Regions from separate parts of the Apilactobacillus intestinapis genome, predicted to be linked through region 1. Evidence: predicted binding sites of a transcription regulator. Region 1 holds the regulator's gene; the other holds the start of a gene.
What was found. Region 1 encodes Rex, which represses fermentation and respiration genes when NADH is low (regulators of the CRP and FNR family bind a similar motif). Its sites were predicted from a motif close to TTGTGAANTANTTCACAA; they were not measured.
Positions count from the first base shown of each region.

Region 1 (5,407 bases):
TGCAGAAGGTAAGGATACCTTTAACTTCCCACGTGCGATGGAAAAAGAAGATAACTTTGATTTCTCATTCAGTGGTTTAAAGAGTGCGTTTCTAAACACCACTCACCATGCTGATCAAATTCATGAAGAATTGGATAAGAACGATTTAGCTGCTAGTTTCCAAAGTGCCGTCGTTGATGTTTTAGTTGATAAGACCACTAGAGCATTACAAGAATATCCTGTTTCTCAATTGATTTTAGCCGGTGGGGTTGCCGCTAATAAGGGCCTTCGCAGTGCTTTAGAAGAAGCAATCGATAAGATTGATACAACAGAATTAATCAAGGTACCAAACAAACTTTGTGGTGACAATGCCGCAATGATTGGTGCAGCCGGATACGTCATGGCAAAGAAGAATGTCTTTGCTGGCGTTAACTTGAATGCTGACCCAAGTTTGGAATTCGACCTTTTGGAAGATGAAGAATAAAAAAAGATGAATCCGTTTTGGATTCATCTTTTTTGTTTATTCAAGTTCCATCATTGCGTTTTCCCAATTGGTTTCAATCTCTTCTATCTTAGAGTTAATATCGGTTAGTTTAGCTTGCAAATCATTAAGCTTTTCAATGTCATTTAAGTTTTCTGGTTTAACCATTTCAGCTTCAATTGCTGATTTATCTTTTTGAGCGGAGTCTAGTTGTTCTTCTAGGTCTTCCACCTGACGTTTTAGCTTACGTTGCTTCTTTTGTAACTCTTTGTTAGCAATGAATTCTTTTTGATTTTGTGACTTTGGTTTTGTATCTTCAACATCTTCGGTCTTGGCTTGTTCTTCTTTTTTGTGTTCCTCAATGGCAGCTTGTTCTTCCTTCTTTTCTACATAATAGTTGTAGTTACCAAGGAATAGTTCGCTACCATCAGGGGATAGTTCAACAATTTGAGTGGCTAACTTATTGATGAAGTATCTATCATGGGATACAAACAAAATAGTTCCATCGAAATTGATCAATGCGTTTTCCAACACTTCTCTACTATCGATATCCAAATGGTTGGTAGGTTCATCTAGGATTAAGAAGTTATCGTGATTCATGGATAGCTTAGTTAAAACTAGGCGGGCCTTTTCACCACCAGAAAGGTTACCAACTACTTTTTCAACGTCTTCACCAGAGAACAAGAAACTACCTAGAATTGAACGAATGCGTTGTTCCGGGTAAGTAGGGTAGTCGTCCCAGATTTCGTTTAAGACGGTCTTGTTGGGGTGTAGGTTATCTTGGTGTTGGTCGTAGTAACCAATTTGAACGCCGGTACCACGTTCGATTTCACCAGATTGGAGTGGTAATTGCTTCATGATAGTCTTTAGCAATGTTGACTTACCAATTCCGTTTGGCCCAATCAATGCTACCGCTTGATTACGTTTAACATCAATATTGATGTTTTTAGATAGAATTTTATCATCGTATCCGATTGCGGCATCACGGACGTTTAAAACGACGTTTCCACTTTGTTTTTCAGGAGTGAATGAAAGACGAGCGGATTTATCATCACGGGTTGGTGCCGCAATTTTTTCCATCTTTTCCAATTGAGTTCTTCTTGATTGAGCCCGTTTAGTAGTGGATGCACGAACAATGTTTTTATCAACGAAGTCTTGCATCTCTTTGATTTTCTTTTGTTGCTTTTCGTATTCCTTTAGTTGATGTTGGTAATTAAGTTTCTTTTGCTCAACATAACTGGAGTAGTTCCCGACATAATGAGTCATGTGACCTTGTGATAGGTCGTAGACTTGATCGACAATCTTATCCATGAAGAAACGGTCATGGGAGATAATTAGAAGGGCACCATGATAACTCTTTAGATAATCTTCCAACCAACTAATGGTCTTAACATCAATATGGTTAGTAGGTTCGTCTAGAATCAATAGGTCCTTCTTTTGTAGAAGCAACTTGGCCATTGCTAGTTGGGTTTGTTGACCACCTGATAGCTCACTAATTTTATGGTCGTACATTTCTTCACCGAAGCCAAATCCGTTTAACACGGCCTTAATTTCGGCTTGATAAGAAAAACCGTTCTTGGCGGTAAACTCAGCTTGAAGTTGGTCATAAGTTTGTGAAACCTCAGCCAGCTTTTCTGGATCCGAGTTGATGTTTGGATCAGCCATCTTGTTTTCGTATTCGTGAATTTTATTTTCTAAATCGATTAAATCAGCAAAGACATTGGTCATTTCTTCGATGATGGTGGCATCAGAAGTTAGACCAGTATTTTGGGCTAAGTATCCAATGGTGATACCTTTTTTGGTGGTGACTTCACCTTCATCAATTGGTTCATCGCCCAAAATCATTTTCACTAAGGTTGACTTACCAGCACCGTTTCGACCAACCAAGGCGACCTTGCTGTTTTCTTCGATACTCAAGTTAACGCTTGTGAAAAGATCTTGCCCACCAAATCGTTTTGTCATTTTATTTGCTTGTAAAATAATCATAAAATTCACCTCCTAATTCTCTTGTTTTATCAGTAATAATGACTATTTTAGCATATTTCCCCCGATAAATTAAAATGTTCAATCCTTTTTAGTAGATGATAATATTTTCACAAACTTTGTTTTTATGATAGAATACATAAATGTTATGAAAGATTCGGGAGGGAAGATTTTGGATATTAAAATTCCTAGGGCAACGGCTAAAAGATTGCCTATGTATTATCGATATCTTAGCGGTTTACACGACGCGAAAATAAAGAGAATATCCTCTAGTACTTTTGCTGAAGCAGTTCAAGTTGATTCAGCAACCATTAGAAGAGATTTATCCTATTTTGGAGCTCTTGGAAAACGTGGATATGGATACGAGGTTGATAATTTATTAGACTTCTTCAAGAAGATTCTAAATCAAGATCACTTAACAAATGTTGCATTAGTCGGTTTAGGTAATTTGGGTCAAGCCTTACTACACTTTAATTTTCACAAAGATAGTAACGTAAGAATCTCAGCTGCCTTTGATATTCATGACGACATGATCAACACTGTTCAAAGTGGTGTACCAGTATACGATGTTAAAGACTTACAAGAACAATTAAGAGATCAACAAATTGAAGTAGTTATTTTTACTGTTCCAGCAACCGTAGTTCAAGACCTATGTGATGAAGCCGTAAAGGGTGGAGCAAAGGGTATCATGAACTTTACTTCAAAACGTTTATCAGTTCCCAAAAATGTCAGAGTGCAAAACGTTGATTTAACCAACGAATTACAAACATTAATTTACTTCATTGAACACTATGAAGGTGAATAAGAAAGATGAGCCATTGGCCCATCTTTTTTTGTAGGATTATATCGTGTAGGGTTTAAAATTCTTGCATATGAATCTAAAAAATAATATATTATTTATAGTGATTAGCACTTATAATAAATGACTGCTAACACTGATAAAACAGATAAAAAAACAAAGTGAGGTCAAGCAAAATGTTAAAACCATTGGGTGATCGTGTAATTATTGAAGCACAAGAAGCTAAAGAAGAAACAGTTGGAGGCATTGTGTTAGCAAATAATGCTAAAGAAAAACCACAAACTGGAAAAGTTGTTGCCGTAGGAAACGGTAGAGTTTTAGACAATGGCCAAACTGTTACACCAGAAGTTAAGAAGGGTGACGAAGTTGTTTACGACAAGTACTCAGGTACTTCAGTAGACTACGATGGTCAAAAATATTTAGTACTAAAAGAAAGCGACATTTTAGCTGTCGTTGAATAATAAATAAAACGAAATTATTAATGAGGTGAATAAAAATGGCTAAGGAAGTTAAATTTTCAGAAGACGCAAGACGTTCAATGCTAAGAGGTGTTGATAAACTTGCAAACACTGTTAAGACTACATTAGGACCAAAGGGTAGAAACGTTGTTGTTGAACAATCAACAGGTACACCAAACATTACTAATGATGGTGTTACAATCGCTAAGTCAATCGAACTACCAAATCATTTTGAAAACATGGGTGCTAAGTTAGTATCAGAAGTTGCATCAAAGACTGACGACATTGCCGGTGATGGTACTACTACTGCTACTGTATTAACTCAAGCAATCGTAAACGAAGGAATGAAGAACGTTACTGCCGGTGCCAACCCAGTTGGTGTTCGTCGCGGTATCGAAAAGGCAACCGAAGTAGCCGTTGAAAAGCTACACAAGATGTCAAACGAAATTAAGAGCAAGAATGATATTGCTCAAATCGCTTCCATTTCAGCTGCTAACCCAGAAGTTGGTGAATTAATCGCCGATGCTATGGAAAAGGTTGGAAACGATGGTGTTATCACTGTTGAAGATTCACGTGGTGTTAACACAACTATGGACGTTGTAGAAGGTATGCAATTCGATCGTGGTTACATGTCACAATACATGGTTACCGACAACGACAAGATGCAAGCTGACTTAGACAACCCATACATCTTGGTTACTGACAAGAAGATTAACAACATTCAAGAAATCCTACCAGTTTTACAATCAGTTGTTGAACAAGGTCGTTCACTTCTAATCATTGCTGATGATATTGGTGGTGAAGCACTACCAACATTGGTACTAAACAAGATGCGTGGTACTTTCAACGTTGTTGCTGTTAAGGCTCCTGGTTTTGGTGACCGTCGTAAGGCTCAACTACAAGATATTTCAGTTCTTACAGGCGCTACTTTAATCACTGACGACTTAGGATTAAACCTAAAGGATGTAACCATTGATCAATTAGGTCAAGCTAACAAGGTTAACGTTACTAAGGATGACACTACAATCGTTCAAGGTGCCGGTGACAAGGACCAATTAGCTGCACGTGTTGCAGAAATCAAGAACCAACTAGAAACTACTACATCAGAATTCGACAAAGAAAAGCTACGTGAACGTTTAGCTAAGTTAGCCGGTGGTGTTGCTGTTATCCGTGTTGGTGCAGCTACCGAAACTGAACTAAAAGAACGTAAGTACAGAATTGAAGATGCTTTGAACTCAACTAGAGCCGCTGTTGAAGAAGGCTTCGTTCCTGGTGGTGGAACTGCATTCATCAATATTCTAAAGGATCTAGAAGAAATCCCTGCTGAAGGTGACGAAAAGACTGGTGTAAACATTGTTTTACGTGCTCTAGAAGCTCCAGTTAGACAAATTGCCCACAACGCCGGAATTGATGGTTCAATCGTTGTTGAACATCTAAAGGGCAAGGAAATGGGTATTGGTTTCAATGCCGCTACTGGTGAATACGAAGATATGATTAAGGCCGGAGTTGTTGATCCAACCAAGGTATCAAGATCAGCTCTTCAAAACGCCGCATCTGTTTCAGCATTACTATTAACTACTGAAGCTGTTGTTGCTAACTTACCAGAAGAAAAGAAAGATTCAATGAACCCTTCAATGGGACCAATGATGTAATAAAAAAGGATTCCTTTGGGAATCCTTTTTTTGTTTAACCTTGTTTTTAATCTGT
Region 1 is NZ_JBMHFD010000005.1:46,242-51,648, forward strand. Features, by position in the region: gene tsaD (tRNA (adenosine(37)-N6)-threonylcarbamoyltransferase complex transferase subunit TsaD) at 1-463, shown strand, start outside; gene ACOMA7_RS04625 (ABC-F family ATP-binding cassette domain-containing protein) at 500-2,446, opposite strand; gene ACOMA7_RS04630 (redox-sensing transcriptional repressor Rex) at 2,613-3,248, shown strand; gene groES (co-chaperone GroES) at 3,419-3,703, shown strand; gene groL (chaperonin GroEL) at 3,739-5,352, shown strand.

Region 2 (5,407 bases), on a different contig from region 1:
AGTTTGAAACCCCAGAGGTGGGAATCTTTAGTCCGCAATTACTACCATTAAAGGAATTAAAGTCGGGTGACATCGGTTATGTCATCACAGGAATCAAGGATCCAGCCGACGTGCGTGTCGGGGACACCATCACCGGTCAAGCTCGTCAAACCAAGCAAGCGGTGGCTGGATATCAACCCGCTCACAGTGTTGTCTTTGCGGGAATTTATCCCAAGGATGCCGACTTTGATGATTTAAAAGTAGCGATGGAAAAGTTGAAACTAAACGATTCTTCGATTGAATTCGTTGAACACGTCTCAAATTCACTGGGCCCGGGTTATCGATGTGGCTTTTTGGGGATGTTTCATCTCCAAATCGTCCGTGAGCGCCTAATTAATGAGTTTGGGATGTCCGTGATTATCACTTCACCTAACGTTAACTATCGCTATACCACTAAGAATGATGCGACAGTAAAGACGATTAATAATCCGTCTGATTTACCTGATTTTTCGGTCTTAAAGACAATTGAAGAACCCTTCAATAAGGTTGTCATTGAAACACCGAGCGAGACGGTTAACGACGTGATGACACTACTAACTAAGAGTCGCGGAGTCCTATTGGACATGGATAACACGGATCAATTGGTGAAGATGACTTATAGCGTTCCGTTAGCCGAAATCGCGTTTAACTTCTTCAATCAATTGAAGTCAATTACCCATGGTTTCGCGACCTACGATAGTCAATTCATGGAATATGTCGAATCTGATATCGTCAAAATTACGATTGATGTGAACTATGCGCCGGTGGATGAACTAACCTTTATCGTTCACCGCTTGAGTGCCGAAAAATTGGCTCAAGAAATCGTTCATAAACTAAAATATGTAATTCCCCGCAAACTATATCCGATGCCTGTACAGGGATATATTGAGGGAAGAGTGGTGGCCAGAGTGGATGTTCCACCATTGAGAAAGAATGCGGCGGTTAGTGGCGACAAGAAGAGCGTTTCAAAGAAACAAGCACTATTGCGTCGTCAAAGTTTGAATAAACGAAAGAGTGCTAGTGAAGCCATTCAACTACCACAATCGGTATTCGATGCCATCTTAAATATAGAATAAAAAAAACACCCAAGCATAAGCTTGGGTGCTTTTTATGATCGAAAGATATTATTTTACAATTTGGCAAAATTCGATCTTTTCGTGATTAGGACCTTGAATGTTGAAGAAACGGATTCCGTTGTCCCAGAAAGTTGGGATTGATTGGATTTCGTCGTCTAAAACATCGAAGCCTTGTTCTTTAGCGGCTGCGAATGCTTTATCAACATCAGTACAGTTCATTGAAATATGGTTAATAGCACCATTTTCCATTGCAACTGGATCGCCTTCCCATGTTTCAACGGTTAGGTTACCGTATCTCATGAAGGCACAACGGTTTTCACCATTGTGGAATAAACCAGCTTGGTCAAAACCAAGTGATTTGTAGAATTCGATTGTTTTATCTAAGTCTTTTGATGGGATACCTACGTGTTGTAGACCATCAAAGTAATCGTTTAAAGCCATAATTTAAGCCTCCAAAAATTAGTCAGAAACTTTAACAACACATTTACCAGTTAGGTTTGAAGTACCGTTTAGGACACTTTCAACGTCTTCTAGTGAGATGATGTTGTCAATAATCTTTTCAACATTAACTTTACCACTTTGTAGTAGGGCAATAGCATCTTCGAATGAGTTAGGGTTGATGAATGCACCTTGGATAGTTAATTGTTTCTTGAATACTTCGTAAGTGTTCATGCTGAATTTTTGATCTGGAGCACCAACACCGAACATCAATACTTGAGCACCCTTAACAGTTGCTTCGATTGCTTGTTCTTGAGTAGCTGGTTGACCAACGGCTTCAATAACAACGTCGTATTCGGCTGGAATTTCTTCCTTAGTAGTGTTGATAACACGGTCGATGTTTAGCTTTTCTTTTTCAGCAGCTAATTTGTCATCATGACGACCAGTTAAGTCAACTTCTTTAACACCGTATGAACGTAGTAATTGTGCAAAGATTAGACCCATGTAACCATCACCAATAACTAGAGCTTTTTGGTAAGGTTTGATGTTTAATAAGTCCATACCGTGAACGGCACATGAGATTGGTTCACAAGTAGCAGCTGACTTCAAGTCAACGTTGTCTGGTAACTTGTAAACAACTTGAGTTGGGGCAGTGAAGTATTCTTCTAGACCACCATTTCTAGTAACACCAACGGCTGATAGGTTGTCACATAGTTCTGGACGAGCTGTACGACAGTAGTCACACTTACCACAGTAGATGTTAGGGTCAACAGTTACACGGTCACCAACTTTAAGATCAGTAACGTCTGAACCTACAGCTGAGATAACACCTGAGTTTTCGTGACCTAATACGATTGGAGGAACAGCGTCAGCTGAACCTGGTAGACCATTGTATAGTGCGTAGTCAGTACCACAGATACCAGCGTATTTTGCGTTGATAACAACTTCGTTTGCCTTTGGTTCTGGCATTTCAGTGTTTTGGATTTCTAATTGTTTCTTGCCTGTTAAAACTAATGCTTTCATAATTCAAGATCCTTTCCAAATTGAATTTTAAGTATTATTTTTTACGCAGTTGTGAATTAATTAAGACTTTCACAAACTTACAAGTATTATAATAACTCATTTTTTTAAAAATGAAAGTGTTTTGGTTAAATTTAATTCTTAAGTTTATATAAAAGTCACGAAAAAACGGCATATAACGTTGATATAATAACGTTTTATGCCGTGTAACTTTTTTTATAAAAAAATTCGATCAATTCAATTTTAGATTGTGTAAAACTGAACTTATTTAACTTGATGCTTAATCAAGGCATCTGCTAAAGCAAAGTTTCCGTAAGTTGCAGAGCCGTTTCCATCAAGGGTTGGAGTTGAAATGTATTCTTCTAGGTTCTTAATGTCAATATAGCCATTTAATAGCTTAGAAAATTCAAATCTAACCTTTTTGAGAAATTTTTCACTAACTACGCCACCACCAAAAATAATTTTGGCTGGTCTGAAGGTTAGAGTAGTTTGCAATGCAGCTTGTGCTACGTAGTAGGCCATGATGTCCCAAACGTGGTTAGTTTGCGCAACTTCTTGTCCCTTCATACCTAGACGGGCTTCAAATGTAGGTCCACAGACTAGTCCTTCAAGACAATCCTTGTGGTATGGACAGATTCCATCGAAATCTAGATCGTCTTCGTGACGTTTTAACTTCACGTGACCCATTTCAGGATGGCCCATGTCTCCTACAAATTGTCCGTTAATGATGATTCCAGCACCGACACCGGTACCGATAGTGTAATAAACCAAAGAATCTAATCTTTGGCCGCTATTTTTTAGATTAACGTATTCTCCGAACACTGATCCATTAACGTCAGTTGTCCAATACATTGGAATATCGAATTCCTCTTTAAATACTCCCAAAAAGTTTTCATTTGACCAACCAGGCTTGGGAGTTTCGGTAATGTAACCGTACTTGGTGGAATCTTTTCTAATTTCAATTGGGCCGAATGATGAAATACTTAGTGCGGCTAAATCTTCAAATTGTTTGAAGAAGTCGATAGCCTTACTAAAAGTTTCAGCAGGGGTAGTGGTAGGAATTACCAAACTATCTAACACTTGGTAGTCAGTGTTACCCACAGCACAAACGAACTTTGTGCCTCCAGCCTCTATGCTTCCCAGTAACATAAAGTTATTGCTCCTTATTTATATCTTCTTATTCTTATCTATAAATCGGTTTTAAAATACTTTTAAAAAATTTTTCTCTAAGATTTTAAGCTTTGTTTTTAATGTTTTTTAATTTTAGTTATCACTCTCTAATTATGATAAGTTTTCACAGACTAAATGTCAAAGTAAAAATGCTAATTGGTATAGTAAATATCTGACGTATGATAAGATTTATTATTATGAATGTTTATAAATAGAAAGGGTAATTTTAGATGAGAAGAGTAATATACATATTCATTCTAGCCTTTATTGGCGGTCTTTTGCGCGGTTACTTTACGCTTTTAGCTGGTGATGATCACTTTATCGCAACCATCATAATTAACTTAATTGGTGCGTTTGTCTTAGCGTTTATTACTGGTGCACTTCCTTATTTAATTGAGATATCTAATGATTTGATGACTGGACTAAGCATTGGCTTAGTTGGTGGGTTTACGACTTTTTCAACATTTTCATTCGACAGTATCAATTTATTTTTAAACCACAAAATTGGTATAGGTCTTTTATACGTATTAGTGAGTCTAATCGGAGGTTTAATATTAGCTCAGATTGGAACTAAATTAGGTCAAAACTTTGAAAATAAGGAGGATCAACTATGATTGAGAGTGTTTTAATCGTTGGTTTGGGCGCCGCAGTTGGTTCTCTAATCCGTTATGGTGTCACCAATGGACTAAAGAAGATGTTCTCGAAAAACGCCTTTCCGGTAGCGACTTTCTTCATAAATATCACTGGATCATTTCTGTTAGGATTGGTAAATGGACAACTACCTAAGAATACTTTTATTCTTTCTTTCTCAATTGCAGTTCTTGGTGGATACACCACCTTTTCTACCTATATGAATGAAACGGTACAATTAGGTACCAAGAAAAAGGTCATGGCATATGCATACTACCTATTAAGTGCATTACTAGGGATTCTAGCAGCATTACTTGGATATTTAATATAATATTTTATTAAATTTCCGCATTATGTATTAATAAATTCATAAATAGTATAATTATGACATTTAAAATTAATAGAAATTTAATTTGAAAGATTATACAGACTACAATAAAATTAATGATGGTATAAGATCAGATTTTGTGCTCGTGTTTCGCGAGCTTTGACTAAATTGTTAGGGGTGGACCTCCTAATCTTCGCTCAAAAGTATCATTACAATACTAAGAGACGCTATCGAAATGAGTGATCTTATACTTTTTTTGTACTCTGGAGGTAATGTTTTGCTTAAAGATTTAAAAACTGTAGAAGATTTGTCAATATATCTAGGTGTTAGTGTTGGACTAATAAATTTTGTGGTTTACGTTGAGGGAGTAGATTCTTTTTATGAGGAATTCTCTTTACCTAAGAAAAGTGGAGGGGACAGAGTTATATCATGTCCTAAGGGTCCTTTGAAGAAATTACAAAAGAGATTACAAGAAAAGCTTTCTCATGAATATAATGATAGATATGGTTCTTTTAATGTATCTCAAGCATTTATTAAGAAAAGAAATATAATGTCTAACGCTAAAGTACATAGAAATAAGAAATTTATCCTCAATTTAGATATAGAAGATTTTTTCGATGAATTTAATTTTGGTAGAGTTTATGGATATCTTCAAAAAAGTAATGATTTTAAAATGAATAAACAGCTTTCGGTAATATTGAGCAAAATATTTACATATAAGAATAAA
Region 2 is NZ_JBMHFD010000006.1:75,250-80,656, forward strand. Features, by position in the region: gene lepA (translation elongation factor 4) at 1-1,094, shown strand, start outside; gene ACOMA7_RS05185 (VOC family protein) at 1,143-1,535, opposite strand; gene ACOMA7_RS05190 (zinc-dependent alcohol dehydrogenase family protein) at 1,554-2,555, opposite strand; gene scrK (fructokinase ScrK) at 2,817-3,701, opposite strand; gene ACOMA7_RS05200 (fluoride efflux transporter FluC) at 3,953-4,336, shown strand; gene ACOMA7_RS05205 (fluoride efflux transporter FluC) at 4,333-4,683, shown strand; gene ACOMA7_RS05210 (reverse transcriptase domain-containing protein) at 4,958-5,407, shown strand, end outside.
Region 2: a site for Rex is predicted at 2,605-2,622, ahead of ACOMA7_RS05190 (zinc-dependent alcohol dehydrogenase family protein). Genes of this name have one in related genera too.